DNA from 2 places in the Streptomyces sp. NPDC048639 genome. Region 1 is predicted to be linked to the other one. Evidence: riboswitches for the same ligand, from Rfam matches in the RefSeq annotation. Region 1 holds a riboswitch; the other holds the start of a gene.
What was found. Region 1 has a riboswitch for S-adenosylmethionine ahead of ACGFNH_RS01640 (aminotransferase class V-fold PLP-dependent enzyme). Riboswitches for the same ligand answer to the same signal wherever they lie in the genome.
Positions count from the first base shown of each region.

Region 2: linked by a shared signal. The riboswitch ahead of thrC (threonine synthase) and the one ahead of ACGFNH_RS01640 (aminotransferase class V-fold PLP-dependent enzyme) in region 1 are both predicted to bind S-adenosylmethionine.

Region 1 covers NZ_JBICVP010000001.1:373,443-382,991, reverse strand. Annotated here, with positions in the region: gene ACGFNH_RS01650 (cytochrome bc complex cytochrome b subunit) at 1-452, shown strand, start outside; gene trpD (anthranilate phosphoribosyltransferase) at 742-1,809, shown strand; SAM riboswitch class IV at 1,963-2,080, shown strand; gene ACGFNH_RS01640 (aminotransferase class V-fold PLP-dependent enzyme) at 2,273-3,748, shown strand; gene ACGFNH_RS01635 (Lrp/AsnC ligand binding domain-containing protein) at 4,709-4,990, opposite strand; gene ACGFNH_RS01630 (rhomboid family intramembrane serine protease) at 4,987-5,796, opposite strand; gene ACGFNH_RS01625 (hypothetical protein) at 5,929-6,114, shown strand; gene ACGFNH_RS01620 (NYN domain-containing protein) at 6,189-7,559, shown strand; gene ACGFNH_RS01615 (NlpC/P60 family protein) at 7,838-8,866, shown strand; gene ACGFNH_RS01610 (NlpC/P60 family protein) at 9,159-9,549, shown strand, end outside.
Region 2 covers NZ_JBICVP010000006.1:440,445-449,993, reverse strand. Annotated here, with positions in the region: gene ACGFNH_RS19250 (trehalose-6-phosphate synthase) at 1-1,297, opposite strand, end outside; gene ACGFNH_RS19245 (glucosyl-3-phosphoglycerate synthase) at 1,663-2,691, opposite strand; SAM riboswitch class I at 2,932-3,075, shown strand; gene thrC (threonine synthase) at 3,094-4,380, shown strand; gene ACGFNH_RS19235 (ubiquitin-like small modifier protein 1) at 4,496-4,774, shown strand; gene ACGFNH_RS19230 (cold-shock protein) at 5,250-5,453, shown strand; gene groL (chaperonin GroEL) at 5,882-7,504, shown strand; gene ACGFNH_RS19220 (hypothetical protein) at 7,648-8,493, opposite strand; gene ACGFNH_RS19215 (GNAT family N-acetyltransferase) at 8,722-9,285, shown strand; gene ACGFNH_RS19210 (SixA phosphatase family protein) at 9,353-9,549, opposite strand, start outside.

The sequences.
Region 1 (9,549 bases):
TGCTCGTCGGCGGTGGCAACGACATCTGGGCCACGCACTTCCATCTGTCGATCAACGCCATCACCTGGTTCGGCCGGATCGGCTTCTTCGTGCTGCCGGTGCTCACCTTCATCGCGACGAAGCGGATCTGCCTGGGTCTGCAGCGGCGTGACCGGGACAAGGTGCTGCACGGCCGGGAGACCGGCATCATCAAGCGGCTGCCGCACGGTGAGTTCATCGAGGTCCACGAGCCGCTGTCGCAGCAGCAGCTCCACACCCTCACGCAGCACGATCAGTACACGCCGCTCGAACTCGGCCCCGAGGTCGACGAGAACGGTGTACGGCGGAAGATCAAGCGCACGCAGAAGCTGCGCGCGCGGATGTCGCGGGGCTTCTACGGCCGGGACAGCCAGATTGCCAAGCCGAGCGCCGAGGAGTACCGCGAGATCACCGAGGGCCACGGTCACCACTGACCCGACCCGCCGGTGCGCCGGACTCCGCCGGAGCCTGACGAGGGCCCCGGGCCCGCCCCTTCGGGGAGCGGACCCGGGGCCCTCGGGCGTGCGAGCCCGTCGCCGTACGGTCCGCGGGCACTGGGAGAGCGGACCGTCGGGGCTCACGGAGCGGGCTTCGGCCGTCGCCGGGCCCCTCGCTGTCCGGACTGCGGGCTCGGCCGCCGCCCGGGAGCGCCACGCCGATAGGCTTGCCGCAAGGCCGCAGGTGGCGGCCGTCCCCTGCTCATCCGACATCCAGGAGCGGACCATGGACCGTGTGACCCCAGCCGGAGCTGACAGCCCCGCGGCGGCCCGCACCTGGCCGGATGTCCTGACCTCTCTCCTCGCGGGACAGAACCTGACGGCCGAGGACACGGCCTGGGCCATGGACCGGATCATGCGCGGCGAGGCCACGGATGTGCAGATCGCCGGCTTCGCCGTCGCCCTGCGCGCCAAGGGCGAGACGGTCGAGGAGGTCTCCGGCCTCGTCCGGACGATGTACGAGCACGCCAACGTCATCGATGTCCCGGGGCCGAACGTGGACATCGTCGGCACCGGCGGCGACCGGGCGAAGACCGTGAACATCTCGACGATGTCGGCGATCGTCGTGGCCGGTACGGGCGCGCGGGTCGTCAAGCACGGCAACCGCGCCGCCTCGTCGGCGAGCGGAGCCTCCGACGTCCTGGAGAAGCTGGGCGTCAACCTCGATCTGTCACCGGAGCGGGTGGCCGAGGTCGCCGGGGAGGCGGGCATCACCTTCTGCTTCGCGGTGAAGTTCCACCCCGCACTGCGCCATGTGGCCCCCGCGCGGCGGGAGTTGGGGATCCCCACCACGTTCAACTTCCTCGGTCCGCTGACCAATCCGGCCCGGGTGCGGGCCCAGGCCACCGGTGTGGCCGACCCGCGCATGGCGCCCATCATGGCGGGCGTCCTCGCCGAACGCGGCTCGTCGGCGCTCGTCTTCCGCGGGGACGACGGGCTGGACGAGCTGACCACCACGGCCACCTCGCAGGTGTGGGTCGTCCGGGACGGGACCGTACGGCAGGAGACCTTCGACCCTCGCGACATCGGGATCGAACTGGTACCGGTGGAGGCTCTGCGCGGCGCCGACGCCTCGTACAACGCCGATGTCGCCAGGCGGCTGCTGGCGGGCGAGACCGGGCCCGTACGGGACGCGGTGCTGCTCAACTCGGCAGCGGCGCTGGTCGCCCTGAACCCGCAGGACGCGCCGCTCACGGACCAGATCGCGACCGCGCTGGAGCGGGCCGCCGAGTCGGTCGACTCGGGTGCGGCGCGGCGGACACTGGACCGCTGGGTCGGGGCCACCAACGGCTGAGCGCCACAAGGACTTCGACGGGTCCGGTACGCGGTGCGGGGCGCCCCGCCGCCACGGACCGCACTTCGGCGCCACAGGCCGCTGAGGCAGGCCGCTGTCCACGTATCGGACAGCGGCCTGCGCGGTGATGACCTTGTGGCATGATGCTCGGCAGGTCACGAGTGACAGCGACACAGGCCCCGGCCCGCTGTCCGGCAACCCTCCGTCCGTGGCGGGGTGCCCCGGGTGATGACCAGGCCGCAGGCAGCGAGGTCTGCGGCAAGCGCGGATCCCTCGCCAGGGATCCTGGGTCGTCGAGGGAGATCTTCCGTGAATCAGCGAATGCGCTAGGGCCTGCGGCCCTGATCCCACAGCCTCCGTGCGGTGTTCGTCCGCGCGTCGAGGCGCATCCCGTACGCCTTCGCCTCTCTGCGCGATGCGTGCGTCCTTGAGAAGCCTTCACTTTTCACCGGGAGATTCCGCCATGTCCGTGCGCCCTGCTGCCGCCACCGCCACCGCCACCCTCACCGCCACCGCCGCTGAGACCGTCACCGCCCCGTCCTCCGACGACGCCGCCTCGGGGGCGGCCTCCGACGCCTGTTGTGCCGTGCCCACCGTGGGCGCCCCGCTGCCCGTGCTCGGCCGCGACGTCCTCGTACCGCTCGTCACCGGCGGCGAAGTCACGTACGCCGCCCTCGACTACGCGGCGAGCGCGCCCGCGCTGCAGCGTGTGTGGGACGACGTCGCCGCCTTCGCCCCGTACTACGGCAGCGTCCACCGCGGCGCCGGCTATCTGTCGCAGCTCTCCACCGATCTCTTCGAGAACAGCCGCACCGCCGTCGCCGAGTTCCTCGGCTGCCGCCAGGACGACCAGGTCGTCTTCACCCGCTCCACCACCGATTCGCTCAACCTCCTGGCGTCCGTACTCCCGCAGGGCACGCGGGTGTTCGTCTTCGAGACCGAGCACCACGCGTCACTGCTGCCCTGGCAGCAGGCACCGGGCGTCGAGGTCGAGGTCCTCGACGCGCCGCGCACACCCTGGCAGGCCGTCGAGACGCTGGAGCGGGCGCTCGCGAGCAGGGAGCCGTACGGTCCCGCGCTGGTGTGCGTGACGGGGGCGTCGAACGTCACCGGCGAGCTGTGGCCCGTACGGGAGCTGACCGCCGCCGCGCACTCCCACGGCGCGCGCATCGTGCTCGACGCCGCGCAGCTCGCACCCCACCACCCCGTGGACATCGCGGAGTCGGACGTGGACTGGGTGGCCTTCTCCGGGCACAAGCTGTACGCCCCGTTCGGCTCGGGCGTCCTCGCCGGACGCGCCGACTGGCTGCGCGACGCCGACCCGTACCTCGCGGGCGGCGGAGCGAGCCGTACGGTCGCCCGGCGCCCGGACGGCGGTGTGGACGTGGAGTGGCACACCACGGCGGCGCGGCACGAGGCCGGTTCGCCCAACGTCATCGGGGTCTACGCCATCGCCTCGGCCTGCAAGGCGCTCACCGAGGCGGGCTTCGACGCGCTGGTGGAACGCGAGCAGGCGCTGGTCACGCGCGTACGGGAGGGGCTGGCGGAGGTGCCGGAGGTGAAGGTGCTGTCGCTGTTCGGCGACGACGCCCCCCGGGTCGGCGTCCTCTCCTTCGTCGTCGACGGCTGGAACAGCTCGCACTTCGCCGCGGCGCTGTCCGCGGAGTACGGCATCGGCGTACGGGACGGGCTCTTCTGCGCGCACCCGCTGGTCAGGACGCTGCTGGGCAGCCATGCGGACGAGCCGGGCGAGTGCGGGGCGCCGGAGGCGGCACCGGGGGAGAAGTCGCTCAACGCGATCCGCGTCAGCTTCGGCGCGGGCACGCCGGACGAGCACGTGGACCGCTTCGTCGCGGCGGTGAAGGAACTGGTCGCGAACGGCGCCCAGTGGACCTACCGCACGGAGGACGGCCGCTGCGTCCCGGACCGCGACGCGTAAGCGCGCGGCCGGGGGCGCGGCGGGGGCGGGGCGCCGCGGACGCAACGGTGGCCCGCCGTGTGCCAGGCGTATGTGCTGAGAGTGTCAGGGTGTCCAGTCGCAGGGGCCGAGCACCCGGTGTGGCGGGCGGGCCGTGCTCCGGGCGGCCTGGGCCGGGGACGGGTGTGCCGCCGGGCGCAGCCCGGACGCCGACGGGTCGGTGCCCAGGGGGTCGTCGGACGCGTGCGGGCGAGCCGCGCTGCGACGGCCTCGACGGCCCGTTTCGGCCCGGGACGCCCAAGGTTCGGTCGAGGTGGACAGGACGGTGGGCAGGTGGCTGCTCGGCCTCGCGGCCCGGCGAGACCCGCTCCAACGGGCTGCTGTTCGCGGTGAGTTGACGGCCACGCACTCCGCGGCGCGGCGGGCCGCGCCACGGAAGTCGGTCGACGGCGGTCAGGAGCATGCCGGCCCTCGTCCGCCGGGCGGGGTCGGATGTCAACGAGCCCTCGCCCGCGGCCGGTTGGTCACCGCCACGGTTCGCAGCGTGCGTTGTCCGCCGCTGCGGCAGGTCTCCGCCAGGGGCGGGACCGGGGGCAACGGCCAGGCGGGACGGGTGGGTGCAACGGCGGCGACCGCGGGCGGCCACCGGACCGGACCGGGACGGCCACGGACCTCCCGACACGGCGACGCGGCACTCAGCATCCCGCCGTATCGGAGTGGGCGGGGCGGCACGGAACCGGCTCACGTCCCCGACGTGCAGGCGGAACGGGACCGCGGCGCGCAGAGGCGCAGGGCCCCCAACTCTCAAGGGCAGGGGACGAAGGGAAAGGGGGCGTACCAAGGGGCCCGTACCCCGAAGTCGAGCGGAGCCCACGGAAACTCCCCAGGCTTTCCGAGCCCCGAGCCCCGAGCCTCCGAGCCCGAACCCCGGATCGGCACCGGCCCGCAGCGCGAGGCGGCGAGGGCCGGAGCCCGCAGCCGTTACGCGTCGAGGCCGATCGCGAACGCCGCTTCCAGGTCGTGCTGGGAGTACGTCCGGAACGCCACATGCGTGTCCGTGACCTCGACACCCGGGATCTTGCTGATCCGCCCCGGGATGATGTCCGCCAGGTCGTCGTGCTCGCCGACGCGGACCATCGCCACCAGGTCGTAGTTCCCCGTGACCGAGTAGACCTCGCTGACGTTCTCCAGGGCGGCGATCGTCTCGGCGATCTCGGGAATCCGGTCCACGCTGGTCTTGATGAGCACGATCGCGGTGATCACGGCTGGCTCTCTCCCTCGGTCGCCCTGGCTGCGCTGCTCACTCTAGCCTCACCGTCCGCGCTCCCCTGCCGCGTGGCGCTGCCCCCGCTCGCCCCGCGTCCGTAACGCGCCCACGCGTAGAGGAAGCCCAGGCAGAAGCCGATCAGGTGCGCCAGGTAGGCCACGCCCGGCTTCGTCGTGACGGCACGGGCGGCAAGCCACTGCAGCACGAACCAGAAGATCAGCACCATCCAGGCGGGGAAGCGCAGCGGGAGGAAGAAGAGAAAGGGGAAGAGGCTGGTGACCCGGGCCGTCGGCAGCAGATAGAGGAACGCGCCCAGCACTCCGGAGATCGCACCCGAGGCCCCGACCAGCGACTGGGTCGAGCCGGGGTGTGCCGCCGCGAAGCCGGCCAGTGCCAGATAGCCGACTCCGAGATAGAAGAGCGTGAATTCGGCCCGCCCCATGCGCTCCTCCGCCATCCCGCCGAAGACGAAGAGGAACAGCAGATTGCCCAGCAGGTGCAGCCAGGTGCCGTGCACGAACAGAGCCGTCAACGGGGTGAGCAGGGCGCGGGCGGAGCCGGCCAGCAGGTCGTGGGGGACGACGCCCCACCGTTCGAAGTGCGCCGCCTGGGCCGCGAGTAGATCGGCCCCCCTCCCGTACACGGGGTTCAGGCCGGCGGAGGGGCCCGCGACGAAGATCACGAAGCAGAGGACGATCAGCGTGTACGTCACGACCGGCTCGCGCCCGTGCCGTGCCCGGGGAAGGAACCTTCGGGCCGCAGCCACCCGGACCCGTTGCGCCGTGATCGCCTTGCTGATCATGAACAGAGCATGGCGCAACCCGACCAAACTACCCAGAGTGCCTCGCCGTGCCCCCGTTCGCCGCCCGGTCCCGGCGCCCCCTCCCCGCCAGGTCGTAGGGTGACGGAAAGCACCCGGAGAAGGACGACATCCATGGGCGTTTCCCAGCAGGCGGCCGAAACCCGCCGGCGCCGCACCCCCGGCGGCGACCCCACGCGTTTCGGCGTCACCCGTACGACCCGGGCGGTCGGGTACGTTCACCTCGGCCCGGCCGGTGACGCCGGGGCCGAGGAGCGTGACGTCGTCGGTGGGACCATCGTTACGGTGTCCTGCCGCTGATGCGACGCGGTGGACCGGACCGAGCTGGTGGACCGCTCGGGCGAGAGCGCCTGAGAACGGAGCGGTGACAGGTGGTGGAGCGTAGCGAGGGCGGCGCTGCCGGGGCCGACGAGGCCGCCGGTGGCGCCGGTGCCGCCGAGGTGCTCGACCGCCCGCTGCCCGAGGGCGTACGGCGGAAGGTGATCGCCCTCGTCGCGGACGCCTTCGGCGATCTCACCGTGGCGGAACTCCCGACGCAGTTGCGGCAGTACGCCCGCTTCACCCCCACCCGGCGTGCGAAGTTCGCGGGCAATGCCATGGCGTCCGCGCTGGAGAGCCACACGCTCTTCCGGCAGCGGGTCGCCGAGCTGGTCCGCGAGGCGCAGCCGGAGCTGGCCGAGGCGCTGGACGCCGGATCCGTACCGGCGGCCGCCGATCCGCTGGACATGGCGGCCGCGGCGTACGTGCTGCGTCCGCCCGGTTGGGTGAAGCTGGTCGCCGCCGCCGGCGAGGAAGTGCAGCGCGCTCAGGCCGAGAAGGCCGAGGAGGACACGGCCCGGGAGTTGCAGCGGCTGCGCGAGGAGCTGACCGCCGCGCGCTCGGCCGCCCGCGACGAGACCGAGCAGATGCGCACCGAGCTGGAGGCGGTCCGCAAGGACGCCGACCGGCTGCATCGCAAGCTGCGCAGCGCGGAGAACGACGTACGGCGCGGGGAGGCGGCGCTGCGCAAGGCCGCGGCCGAGCTCGACTCCGTACGGGAAGCCGCCGGGGCGGAGAAGTCCGCCGCGGAGACCGAGGCGCGGCGGCTGAAGACGCGGCTGGCCGAGACGGAGTCCGCGCTCGAGGCGAGCAGGAGGGCCGCGCGCGAGGGCCGCAGCGTCGAGGACATGCGGGTGCGGTTGCTGCTGGACACGGTGCTGGACGCGGCGCAGGGACTGCGCCGCGAGCTGGCGCTGCCGCCCGCGCCCATGCATCCGGCCGACACCGTCGAAGCGGTCGAGCCGGGCCGGATGACGCCCAAGGACGTGGCCAGCCGTGCCCTGTCGGACACCGACCCCGCGCTGCTGGACCAGCTCCTCGCCCTGCCTCAGGCCCACTTGGTGGTGGACGGCTACAACGTCACCAAGACCGGCTATCCCACGATGCCGCTGGAGAAGCAGCGGCTGCGGCTGCTCGGTGGGCTCGCGGTGCTCGCGGCGCAGACCGGTGCCGAGATGACGTGCGTCTTCGACGGGGCGGAACTGGCCGCACCGGTACTGCTCGCGCCGCCGCGCGGAGTTCGGGTGCTGTTCAGCAAACCGGGGCAAACCGCGGACGAGTTGATCCGCCGGCTCGTACGGGCCGAACCGCCGGGCCGTCCGGTCGTCGTGGTGTCGACCGACCGCGAGGTCGCCGACGGGGTCGCACGCGCGGGCGCGCGTCCCGTTGCATCCGCTCTGCTGCTCAAACGGCTTTCGCGTACCTGAGCAACTCCTGGGCCTATTGCCCGAATTGGGGGCAGCGGTGCGTCAGGTACCCGTTACTGCCAGTGTGAAGTATGTAAAGAATGCGCGGCGTACCAGACTTTTTTCGGGTGAGGATTTGAAGCGATCACAGGAAGGTCACTAAGGTCTGGGCTCGAACCTCCGCGCGGTTGATCGTCCATCCGGGATGACCGTGGGGGAACCGCCGAGTCCGGGGCACGCGTCATCGCTCCACTCCCCACTCACCCGGCAGGCGGCTGAGGAAGAAGGAGCTCGCCTCCGTGGCGTCCCACCGTCGACCCAAGCAGCCGAGCCGCACGCGCGTGACCGTGCTCACCGCGACCGCCGCTGCGGCTGTCGCCCTGACCTCCCAGGCCGCGCAGGCCGACCCGAAGCCGACCAAAAAAGAGGTCAAGGCCAAGGTCGACAAGCTCTACGAAGAGGCCGAGAACGCGACCGAGAAGTTCAACGGCGTCAAGGAGAAGCAGGACAAGCTCGAGAAGCAGGTCGGCGAACTCCAGGACAAGGTCGCCCGCGGCCAGGGCGAGCTCAACGAGCTCCGCAACGGCCTGGGTTCGATGGCCACCGCTCAGTACCGCACCGGCGGCATCGACCCGTCCGTGCAGCTTCTCCTCTCCTCCGACCCGGACACCTACCTCGACAAGGCGTCCACCCTCGACCAGCTCAGCACCAAGCAGGCCGAGGCGCTCCGCAAGATCGCGGACAAGCAGCGCACGCTCAAGCAGCAGCGCCAGGAGGCCTCCACGAAGCTCGAGGAGCTGGCGGAGACCCGTAAGACGCTCGGGGACAACAAGAAGCAGATCCAGGGCAAGCTCTCCAAGGCCCAGTCCCTGCTCAACTCCCTGACGGCCAAGGAGCGTGCGGCGCTCGCCGCCGCGGAGGCCGAGCGCGCCAACCGTGCCAGCAGCCGCGTGGACCTCGGCAACGCCCTGCCGTCCTCGCAGCGCGCCGGGGCCGCGTTCTCCGCCGCCCAGTCCAAGATGGGCGCCCCGTACGTCTGGGGCGCGACAGGACCGAGCTCCTTCGACTGCTCCGGTCTCACCTCGTGGGCCTACTCGCAGGCCGGTGTCTCCCTGCCGCGCACCTCGCAGTCGCAGGCCAACGCCGGTACGCGGATCTCCAGCCAGAGCGCCCTGAAGAAGGGCGACCTGGTGCTCTTCTACGGCGACCTGCACCACATAGGTCTCTACGCCGGCAACGGCCAGATCCTGCACGCCCCCAAGCCGGGTGCCAGCGTGCGCTACGAGTCGATCAACAACATGCCCTTCCAGTTCGGGGTCCGCGTCTGACCCCAGGGCGAATCCCCGGCGGACGGCCGGTGGTTCACTCCCTCCGGCCGGCGTCGCTCCGCACCTCGGTGCACGGAGTCCGCACACCGCCCATCCGGGGGAATTGGCGCCCTCTCGAAGTCTCCACGCCCCGCCGGTGACCTGCGTTCTCCGGCGGGGCGTCACTTTCCGTACCCCTTCCCGGTTTTGAACGCTGCGCGATCATGCGGTTACTCTCTGCCCCGCAGTCGTCGGCCCCAGCTCCGCCCACCGGGCGGTGGGGGCCAATCAGCGGAAGGGAGAGCGGCCGCCAGTGGCGTCCCATCGCCGTCCCCCACGGTCCGGTTCCGACCGGGCCACCCGGGTCTCCGTCCTGTCCGCCGCCGCGGCCACCGCCGCCGCGGCCACCGCCGCCGCGGCGCTCTCCGCCGGATCCGCCGACGCGGACCCGCGCGACACCCCGATGGATGTGACGTCGCGGGTGGACCGCCTCTACGAGGAGGCGGAGCGCGCCACGGAGCGGTTCAACGCTGCGGACGAGCACCATGACCGGCTGAGCCGGCAGACCGAGCAGCTGCGCGACCGGGCCGCCCGCGGCCAGGAGCGGGTCAACCGCCTGCGGGACGGGCTCGCGGCGCTCGCCGGAGCCCAGTACCGCTCTGGCGGCATCGACCCCGCCCTCTCCCTGATCCTGTCCGAGGACC
Region 2 (9,549 bases), on a different contig from region 1:
CCACGAGCGCCTCCTCGCCGAGCTCCGCGTACGCGCCCGCCTCGCGGGAGAGCACCAGCGCGCAGCCCTCGTCCGAGACGACCGGAATCTCCTTCGCGACGAGATTCATGCCGTCCCGGATCGGATTGACGAGGGCCACGTCGGCGATCCGGTACGCGGCGAGCGAGCGCGCGAAGTCGTCCTTCACGTGCAGGAGCACCGGCTGCCAGGCGTCCGTGCCGAACTCGGCGTTGATCTCGCCGGCGACCCGCTGCACCTCGTCGGTGTAGTCGCGGTAGACCGCGAGATCCTGCCGCGAGGGATAGGCGAAGGCGACGTGGACGACCAGGCCGCGCCACTCCGGATGGTCGGTGAGCAAATGCCGGTACGCGTGCAGGCCGCGCACGATGTTCTTCGACAGCTCGGTCCGGTCGACCCGGACGATCACCCGGCGCTCCCGGCCGCCGATCTGCTCGCGCAGGGCGGCCATGCGCTCGACCACATCAGGGCGGTGCGACCGCTCCCGCAGGAAGTCGGCGTCGGCGCCGAGCCCGTGCACCCCGAGCCGCGTCGTACGGCCCTCGCAGGTGACGGCGTCGGCGCTGCCGTCCGTGGTGTCCACCTGGCCGTCGAGCACCGCCGTGGTGCATGCGGCGAAGGCGTCCGCCCAGCGCTGGGTGAGGAAGCCCGCCCGGTCCGCGCCGAGGATGCCGCGCAGGAGCTGCCGGGCGATGTCGTCGGGCAGCAGCCGGAAGTAGTCCACGGGCGCCCACGGCGTGTGCGAGAAGTGCCCGATGCGCAGATCGGGGCGGCGCCTGCGCAGCATGCCGGGGACCAGGCACAGGTGGTAGTCCTGAACGAGCACCGCGGCACCCTCGGCGGCCTCCTCGGCGAGGGCGTCGGCGAAGGCGGCGTTGTACGCCTCGTAGGCCGCCCACTGGGTGCGGAACTCGGTGTCGAAGGACGGCTCCAGCGGGGTCTGGTAGAGCAGGTGGTGCACGAACCACAGCACGGAGTTCGCGATGCCGTTGTAGGCGGCGGAGAAGACGCCGGGGTCGATGTCGAGCATCCGCACGTGCTGGCCGGCGGTCTCGGCGGGGTCCAGACGGGTGCCGAGGCGGCGTACGGCCTCGCGGTCGCCGTCACCGAGCGCGGCGCACACCCACAGCGCGCCGGCGTCGGGGCCGATGGCCGACAGACCGGATACGAGGCCGCCTCCGCCGCGCTTGGCGTCGAGGGAGCCGTCCTCGCGGACGGTGTGGGAGACCGGGCCGCGGTTGGACGCGACGAGAACCTGGGCAGCCTGCTCTGCGACCATGCGGCGAGCCTAGCCCGTGACAGATCCGCGCAAACGTGCGCTTCACCATCCGGCGGGGCGGCGGGTCGCGGACCCCGTCCGCGTTCCGCGGGGCGAACGCGGGGCAACGGCCGCGCCGACGGCGAGGGACGTTCCGCCGGGCGCCGAGCCGCTCGCGCCGAGCCGCACAAAGCCGCACCCGCCGGGCCGCACGAGCCGAGCACCCGCGCCGAGCACCCGCCCGTCCGCACGCCGGCGGCCGGTGGCCCCCGTCCCGTCCGCACGCCGGCGGCCGGTGGCCGGTGGTCCCCCTCGGTTCCCGCCCCGCGGAACGTGTGCCCACCACCCGTGGCGCTGCCGGGCCGACGTGGGACGGCCCGCGCCGCCTATGCCACGCGGCCGTCCCGCGGCGCCCGCCGCGCCCGGTACTCCGGGATCGTCCCCATCGGGGGCCGCTCCTCCGCCGCCACGTCGTGAACCGTCGGGGTGAAGCCGTCGTCCGTGCGGTCGAACTGCGTCAGCACCGGCCGTACGCGGTGCCCGCGCGCCAGCCGCGCCTGGGCCGTGCGGTAGATCGTCGCCGCCATCCGCCCCAGCGCCTGCCCGTCCTGGTGACGGTGCAGCCGTACGCCGACGTCGACCTGGGCCAGCGCATCGAGCCCGGCCAGGTCGAGCGCATCAATCAGCATCGCCAGTTCGACGCCGTAGCCGACGGGGAAGGGGAGCTGCTCCAGCAGCGAGCGTCGCACCGCGTACTCGCCGCCGAGCGGCTGGACGAAGCCCGCCAGCCGCGGCCAGTGGAGGTTGAGCAGCGGGCGGGCGACCAGCTCGGTGACGCGGCCGCCCTGCTCGACGGAACCGAGCGGGCCGTCCTGTCCGCCGCCCGGTTCCAGCGGGCCTTCCGGCCCACGGCCAGATTCCAGGGGCCGGTCGTACATCGCCTTGACGAGCTGCACATCGGGCTCGGTCAGCAGCGGCCCGGCGATCCCGGACACGAAGCCCGCCGAGAACGCGCGCAGGTCGGCGTCCACGAAGCAGACGATCTCCCCGCTGGTGACCAGCAGCGAGCGCCACAGCACCTCGCCCTTGCCGGGCTCCGCGGGCAGCCGCGGCAGGATCGTGTCGCGGTGCACGACGCGGGCTCCGGCCGCCGCGGCCACCTCGGCCGTACGGTCGGTGGAGCCGGAGTCGATCACCACCAGCTCGTCGACCAGGGGGACGGCCTCGCTCATCAGCTCGCGCCGTATCGTCTCGACGATCGGCCCGACCGTGGCCTCCTCGTCGAGGGCCGGGAGCACGACGCTGACCGTCCCCGCGGCCCCCGCGTTCCGCTTGGCGGCCAGGAGCCGGCTCAGCGGGCGGTCGGCGGCCGACCAGGAGCGGTGCGTCAGCCAGTGCTCCACCTCTTCCAGCACGTCTGCGTCTCTCCCTGGGGTGCCTGGGACCCGCACGGGCCCGTCTGCAATGCTCGGGTCTCGGACCCCGTGAGGGCCCGTGATGCGTCGCGGACCCGGCCGGGTCCGCGATCCGTCTCGCGGTTCGGACGACTATCTCAACCGTCCGCGCCGTCCGTTACAGTCTTGAACAACGCACGTGTCCACTTCATGTCGGGGTGGACGCGGACAAATGCCCGGGCCTGGCGCCCGGCGCCATACCGCTCATCCAGAGGGGCAGAGGGAACGGCCCGTTGAAGCCCCGGCAACCCTCCAGCCGGTCTCGCGCATCGCATGGCGAGGCTCCCGGCTCGGGAAGGTGCCAATTCCGTCTCGTGGCGAAGTCCGTCACGGGGAAGATGAGGAGAAAGGGCCTCGCCATCCATGGCTGTGCAAACCGTTGCAAACAGCACCGACTCCGTCTCGCTGGGACCCGCCGCCGCGCTGTCCTGCCGTGAGTGCGGCGAACGCTTCGCGCTCGGCCCGATCTTCGCGTGCCAGGTGTGTTTCGGGCCGCTCGAGGTGGCGTACGACCTGCCGAGCGGCGACCCCGAGGCCCTGCGGAAGCGCATCGAGGCCGGCCCCGGCAACCTCTGGCGGTACGCCCCGCTGCTCCCCGTCCCTGAGGACGTCGCGAGCAAGCCGAATCTGAACCCGGGCCTGACCAAGCTCGTCAAGGCCGACAACCTGGCGCGCGAGCTGGGCGTCACCGGCGGCCTGCATGTGAAGGACGACTCCGGGAACCCGACGCACTCCTTCAAGGACCGCGTGGTCGCCATCGCCGTCGAGGCCGCGCGCGCCTTCGGCTTCACCACCCTGTCCTGCTCCTCCACGGGGAACCTCGCGGGTGCCGTCGGCGCCGCGGCCGCCCGCGCCGGCTTCCGCTCCTGCGTGTTCATCCCGCACGACCTGGAGGCGGGCAAGGTCGTGATGGCCGCGGTCTACGGCGGTGACCTGGTCGGTATCGAGGGCACGTACGACGACGTGAACCGCTTCTGCAGCGAGCTGATCGGCGACCCGATCGGCGAAGGCTGGGGCTTTGTCAACGTCAACCTGCGCCCGTACTACGGCGAGGGGTCCAAGACGCTGGCGTACGAGATCGCCGAGCAGCTCGGCTGGCGCATCCCGGACAACATCGTGATCCCGATCGCCTCGGGCTCACAGCTCACGAAGATCGACAAGGGGCTCAAGGAGCTGATCGGGCTCGGCCTCGTCGAGGACAAGCCCTACAAGATCTTCGGCGCGCAGGCCGAGGGCTGCTCCCCGGTGTCGCGGGCGTTCAAGGACGGCCACGACGTCGTACGGCCCGTCAAGCCGGACACCATCGCCAAGTCGCTCGCCATCGGCAACCCGGCCGACGGACCGTACGTGCTCGACATCTGCCGCCGTACGGGCGGTGCGGTCGAGGACGTCACCGACGAGCAGGTCGTCGACGCCATCACGCTGCTGGCGCGCACCGAGGGCATCTTCGCGGAGACCGCGGGCGGCGTCACGGTCGGCGTGCTGCGCAAGCTGATCGAGACCGGGCAGCTCGACCCGGCCGGTGAGACGGTCGTGCTCAACACCGGCGACGGGCTGAAGACCCTGGACGCCGTCGCTCCGACCGCGCGGCCCACGGCGACGATCCGGCCGAGCCTCGACGCGTTCCGCGCCGCGGGGCTGACCGGCTGAGGACGCGGGCCGTCGTGCCGCCGGTAGCGTCACGGGCCCGACGGCCCTCCGGTCCGCGTGGGCCGAACGACCCCACCACCTGCTTCGTCCACCCCTCCCACCGAAGGTGAACCGCATGAGCGTCAACGTCCGCATCCCGACCATCCTGCGCACGTACACCGGCGGCCAGGCCGAGGTGAGCGCCGACGGCGCGACTCTCGCCGAGGTCATCGAGTCGCTGGAGAAGAACCACCCGGGCATCGCCGCCCGCGTCCTGGACGACACCGGCAAGCTGCGCCGTTTCGTGAACGTCTACGTCAACGACGACGACGTGCGCTTCGAGGACGGTCTGCAGACGGCGACCCCCGACGGCGCCGGCGTCTCGATCATCCCGGCGGTCGCGGGCGGCTGCTGACAGACCGTCCACCAACAGGCCCCGGGAGAGCGTCGACGGTGAATTTCAACAACCTTTCGTAATCGGGTTCACCCCCTCCGTGAGAGAAACGGAGGGGGCAATTCCGTGCCGTTGAGCGCGGTACAGTTGTGCACATCCCCCCTAGGCGCCTTTGCCGAACGCATATGAGTACCGACAAGTTGTGCCCTCCGTGTGTGCACGAGATGTCGGATTGATGAGCAATGCCCGGCCCGAGTTGCCCCGAATTAGCGGCAATTCTGCGGGAATTGCCGTTCGAGCGCGCCCAGAATTCTCGTCTGATTGACCTGTTGCAGACGGCATTCGTGCAGATACATTCAGCCGCGGTCGACGCGTTCCGGCACCACCTGGAGCACCCCTGTCGATGGCCGGGGGCGCCGTGTGAGGTCTGGGTGAAGTCCGACCCGGGTCCGCGGAGTGCGGTCCTGCGCAAGGGCCAGTAATAGGGGAGTTAGGGATGGCTCAGGGCACCGTCAAGTGGTTCAACGCGGAGAAGGGGTACGGCTTCATCGCGGTCGACGGTGGTGCGGACGTCTTCGTGCACTACAGCGCGATTCAGATGGACGGCTACCGCACCCTCGAAGAAGGTCAGCGGGTCGAGTTCGAGATCTCGCAGGGCCAGAAGGGGCCGCAGGCGGACATGGTCCGTGTAGCGGGCTGACACCAAGGACGCGCCGACTGACCACTGGCGTACGAGCAAGGGCCCGTCCCCTTCGGGGGGCGGGCCCTTCGCCGTGGGCGGACGCGGTCCGGCGGCGTGACGGCCGGGCGGGCGTGGGGCGTTCGCCGTCGGCGGCGCATGGGTAGTGAGCCCGTGCCGTGTCCGCAGCAGGCGGGCCGCGGTCCGGTCGCGGGGGCTGCGGGAGCGCCTGAGGCGCTTGCACTCGATGGCCCCGAGTGCTAATCATTGGCGTTAGCACTCTGAGGTTGAGAGTGACAGAAGGACCGGGTCGGTGAGGCCCGCAGGCCAGGCGGGGCAAGGACCGTCGGGCAGGCAGGCCGTCCGTCGCGGGCGCCACGCGGTCCGGAGCAATCCACCGTCCCCCGGCTTACGGCGGGGGGAACCCCAGTCCGTGGAGGACACTTCACATGGCCAAGATCATCGCGTTCGACGAGGAGGCGCGGCGCGGCCTCGAGCGCGGGATGAACCAGCTCGCCGACGCCGTCAGGGTGACCCTCGGCCCCAAGGGCCGGAACGTCGTCCTCGAGAAGAAGTGGGGCGCCCCCACGATCACCAACGATGGTGTGTCCATCGCCAAGGAGATCGAGCTCGAGGACCCCTACGAGAAGATCGGCGCGGAGCTGGTCAAGGAGGTCGCGAAGAAGACGGACGACGTCGCCGGTGACGGCACGACGACCGCGACCGTTCTCGCCCAGGCTCTCGTCAAGGAGGGCCTCCGCAACGTCGCCGCCGGTGCCAACCCGATGGCCCTGAAGCGTGGCATCGAGAAGGCCGTCGAGGCCGTCTCGACCGCCCTGCTCGAGCAGGCCAAGGACGTGGAGACCAAGGAGCAGATCGCTTCGACGGCCTCCATCTCCGCCGCCGACACCCAGATCGGCGAGCTCATCGCCGAGGCGATGGACAAGGTCGGCAAGGAAGGCGTCATCACCGTCGAGGAGTCGCAGACCTTCGGGCTCGAGCTCGAGCTCACCGAGGGCATGCGCTTCGACAAGGGCTACATCTCCGCCTACTTCGCCACCGACATGGAGCGTATGGAGGCCGTCCTCGACGACCCGTACATCCTGATCGTCAACTCCAAGATCTCCGCGGTGAAGGACCTCCTTCCGCTGCTGGAGAAGGTCATGCAGTCCGGCAAGCCGCTGCTGATCATCGCGGAGGACGTCGAGGGCGAGGCGCTGTCCACCCTGGTCGTCAACAAGATCCGTGGCACCTTCAAGTCCGTTGCCGTCAAGGCCCCGGGCTTCGGTGACCGCCGCAAGGCCATGCTCGGCGACATCGCCATCCTCACCGGTGGCACCGTCATCTCCGAGGAGGTCGGCCTCAAGCTGGAGAACGCGGGTGTCGACCTGCTGGGCCGTGCCCGCAAGGTCGTCATCACCAAGGACGAGACCACCATCGTCGACGGTGCCGGTGACAGCGAGCAGGTCCAGGGCCGGGTCAACCAGATCCGTGCCGAGATCGAGAACTCGGACTCGGACTACGACCGCGAGAAGCTCCAGGAGCGCCTCGCGAAGCTGGCCGGCGGCGTGGCCGTCATCAAGGCCGGTGCCGCGACCGAGGTCGAGCTCAAGGAGCGCAAGCACCGCATCGAGGACGCGGTGCGCAACGCCAAGGCCGCCGTCGAGGAGGGCATCGTCGCCGGTGGTGGCGTGGCTCTGCTCCAGGCTTCCACGGTCTTCGACAAGCTCGAGCTCGAGGGCGACGAGGCCACCGGTGCCCAGGCCGTGCGCCTGGCCCTGGAGGCCCCGCTGAAGCAGATCGCGGTCAACGCCGGCCTCGAGGGCGGCGTGGTTGTGGAGAAGGTGCGCAACCTGACTCCGGGTCACGGCCTCAACGCCGCGACCGGCGAGTACGTCGACCTGGTCGCCGAGGGCATCATCGACCCGGCCAAGGTCACGCGCTCGGCGCTGCAGAACGCCGCGTCCATCGCTGCGCTCTTCCTCACCACCGAGGCCGTCATCGCCGACAAGCCGGAGAAGGCCGCCGCGGCGGCCCCGGGCGGCATGCCGGGCGGTGACATGGACTTCTGATCGACCTTCCAGGTTGATCGACCGTCCTGAACACTGGGGCGGCACCCGTGAGGGTGCCGCCCCAGTGGCGTTGCGGGGGCGTGCGACCCGTGTGACGCATGCGGTGCGGGCGTTGCGGGCGTTGCGTGCGTGCGTTTCCGAGGTCAGGCGTTGTACGGGTTCCCGGGCTGCTGCTGCTGCGGGTGCGGCGGTTGCTGGGTCTGGGGCTGTGGCTGAGCAGGGACGTGCGGCTGCTGCTGCGGCGGGACGTACGGCTGCGCCGGTGGCTGGTGGTACGGCTGTCCGTGCGGTTGCGACGGCGGCTGGTGCGGCGCGGGCGGGCCGTAGGGAGCGCCCTGTTGAGGAAACGGAGCGCCGTACGGGGTGCCGTACTGCGGGGCGGGGGAACCGTGCGGCGGCTGCGGAGCGGGAGCGGCGTACGGCTGGTGCGGCGCCGCCGGTCCGGCCGGGACCTGCTGCGGGAAGCCGGGTCCGGCCTGCTGCGGGGAGCCCGGTGCTGCCTGATGGTGGAAGCCGGGTGCTGCCGGTCCGGGCTGCTGCGGGAAGCCCTGGGCGTACGGCGCGACCGGCGTCCCGTAGGGCGCACCGATGACGAGTGAGATCAGCTCGTCCATCTCATTGCGCCACATGCGGTGGACATTGATACGGGTCGGCGTCTGCTCGCCCGGCAGCGCGAACATGAAGGAACTCCACAGCGGGTTCCGGTTCACCTCGCCGAGCAGCGGCTGTGCCTGAGCACGCGGGATGGCGCACACCAGCTCCTTGGGCCGCTGCGTGAAGCGGTTGAACGTATGGAAGACGACGGCCTGTTCGGTGACCGTGACGAAGTAGAACTTCACCAGGAACTGCCCGATGAGACCGAGGGCGTTCATCAGCCACGGGCTGGCCCCGGTGACGGTGGCGATGGTGACGATCAGCCGGTCGCCCGGCGCAGCCTGCGCGATCGCCTCCGCGACCTGTTCCTTCATCTTCGCCTTGCGGATTGCCATACGGCTGCTCCCCCTGTTGCTCTGCTCGCGATCGAGCGGAGCAGACTACCGGCGTGCGCCGACGTGCAGTTCGCCCGGTCCGCTTGACGAGACATCAAAAGCCTTTGCGTGGCGTGTGGTTCACCTCCACCGGGTGGGTGTCTCCTGGGCGGGAACGTCGGACTGAACGGGGCCGGGCGTCGTGCGGAAGGGCACCGTCCGGGATTCGGAAGCGGAGGGGCGGACGGTATGACAGTGATCGCTGACGGTGTCGCGATGAGGGCGACCGTCCTGGAGGACGCCGGAGCGCTGGCGGAGGCGCTGCTCAGGAACCGTGCGTACATGCGCCCTTGGGAGCACCACCGGCCGGAGGAGTTCTTCACCGAGCACGGCCAGCAGGAGCGGATACGAGTCCAGTTCGCGCAGAGGGAAGCAGGGCACGCCATGCCATGGGTGCTCGTCGAGACGGGCACCGGCCGCATCGTGGGGGCCGTCGCCTTGACCGGGATCACCCTCGGTCCGCTGCGCAGTGCGAGCGTGGGCTACTGGGTCGACAAGGGGCTGGCCGGGCGCGGTCTTGCCACTGCCGCCGTCGAAGCCGCTTGTGCGGCCGCGCGAGAGGAGCTCGCACTGCACCGGGTCGAGGCGGGAACGATGGTGGGCAATGTGGCGTCCCAACGGGTCCTGGTGAAGGCCGGATTCGAGCGGTACGGCCTTGCGCCGAAGTATCTGCACGTCAATGGCGCGTGGCGGGACCACATTCTCCACCAGCGCATCCTGCACGACGAACCGCCGCCCGCGCGGGGCCTGTGACGGGCACAGGACCCCGGCCGGCAGGTGGCGCCGTGCTGATGTTCGCCGGTATGTGACGCGGAGTGGTTCAGCCCTTCTCGCCGCGTGGCACGGTCATCGCCGTCAACTGCGCCGCTCCCGGGGCGAGATCGGGCCATGGGGCCTGGATCCGGAGTACGGCGATGGCCGAGGTGGGGAACTTCTCCTCGGTGCGGGCCAGGGCGTCGGGGTCCCCGTCGACGGCGAGGAGCAGGATCAGGTCCTGCACGCCGGGGCTGTGGCCGA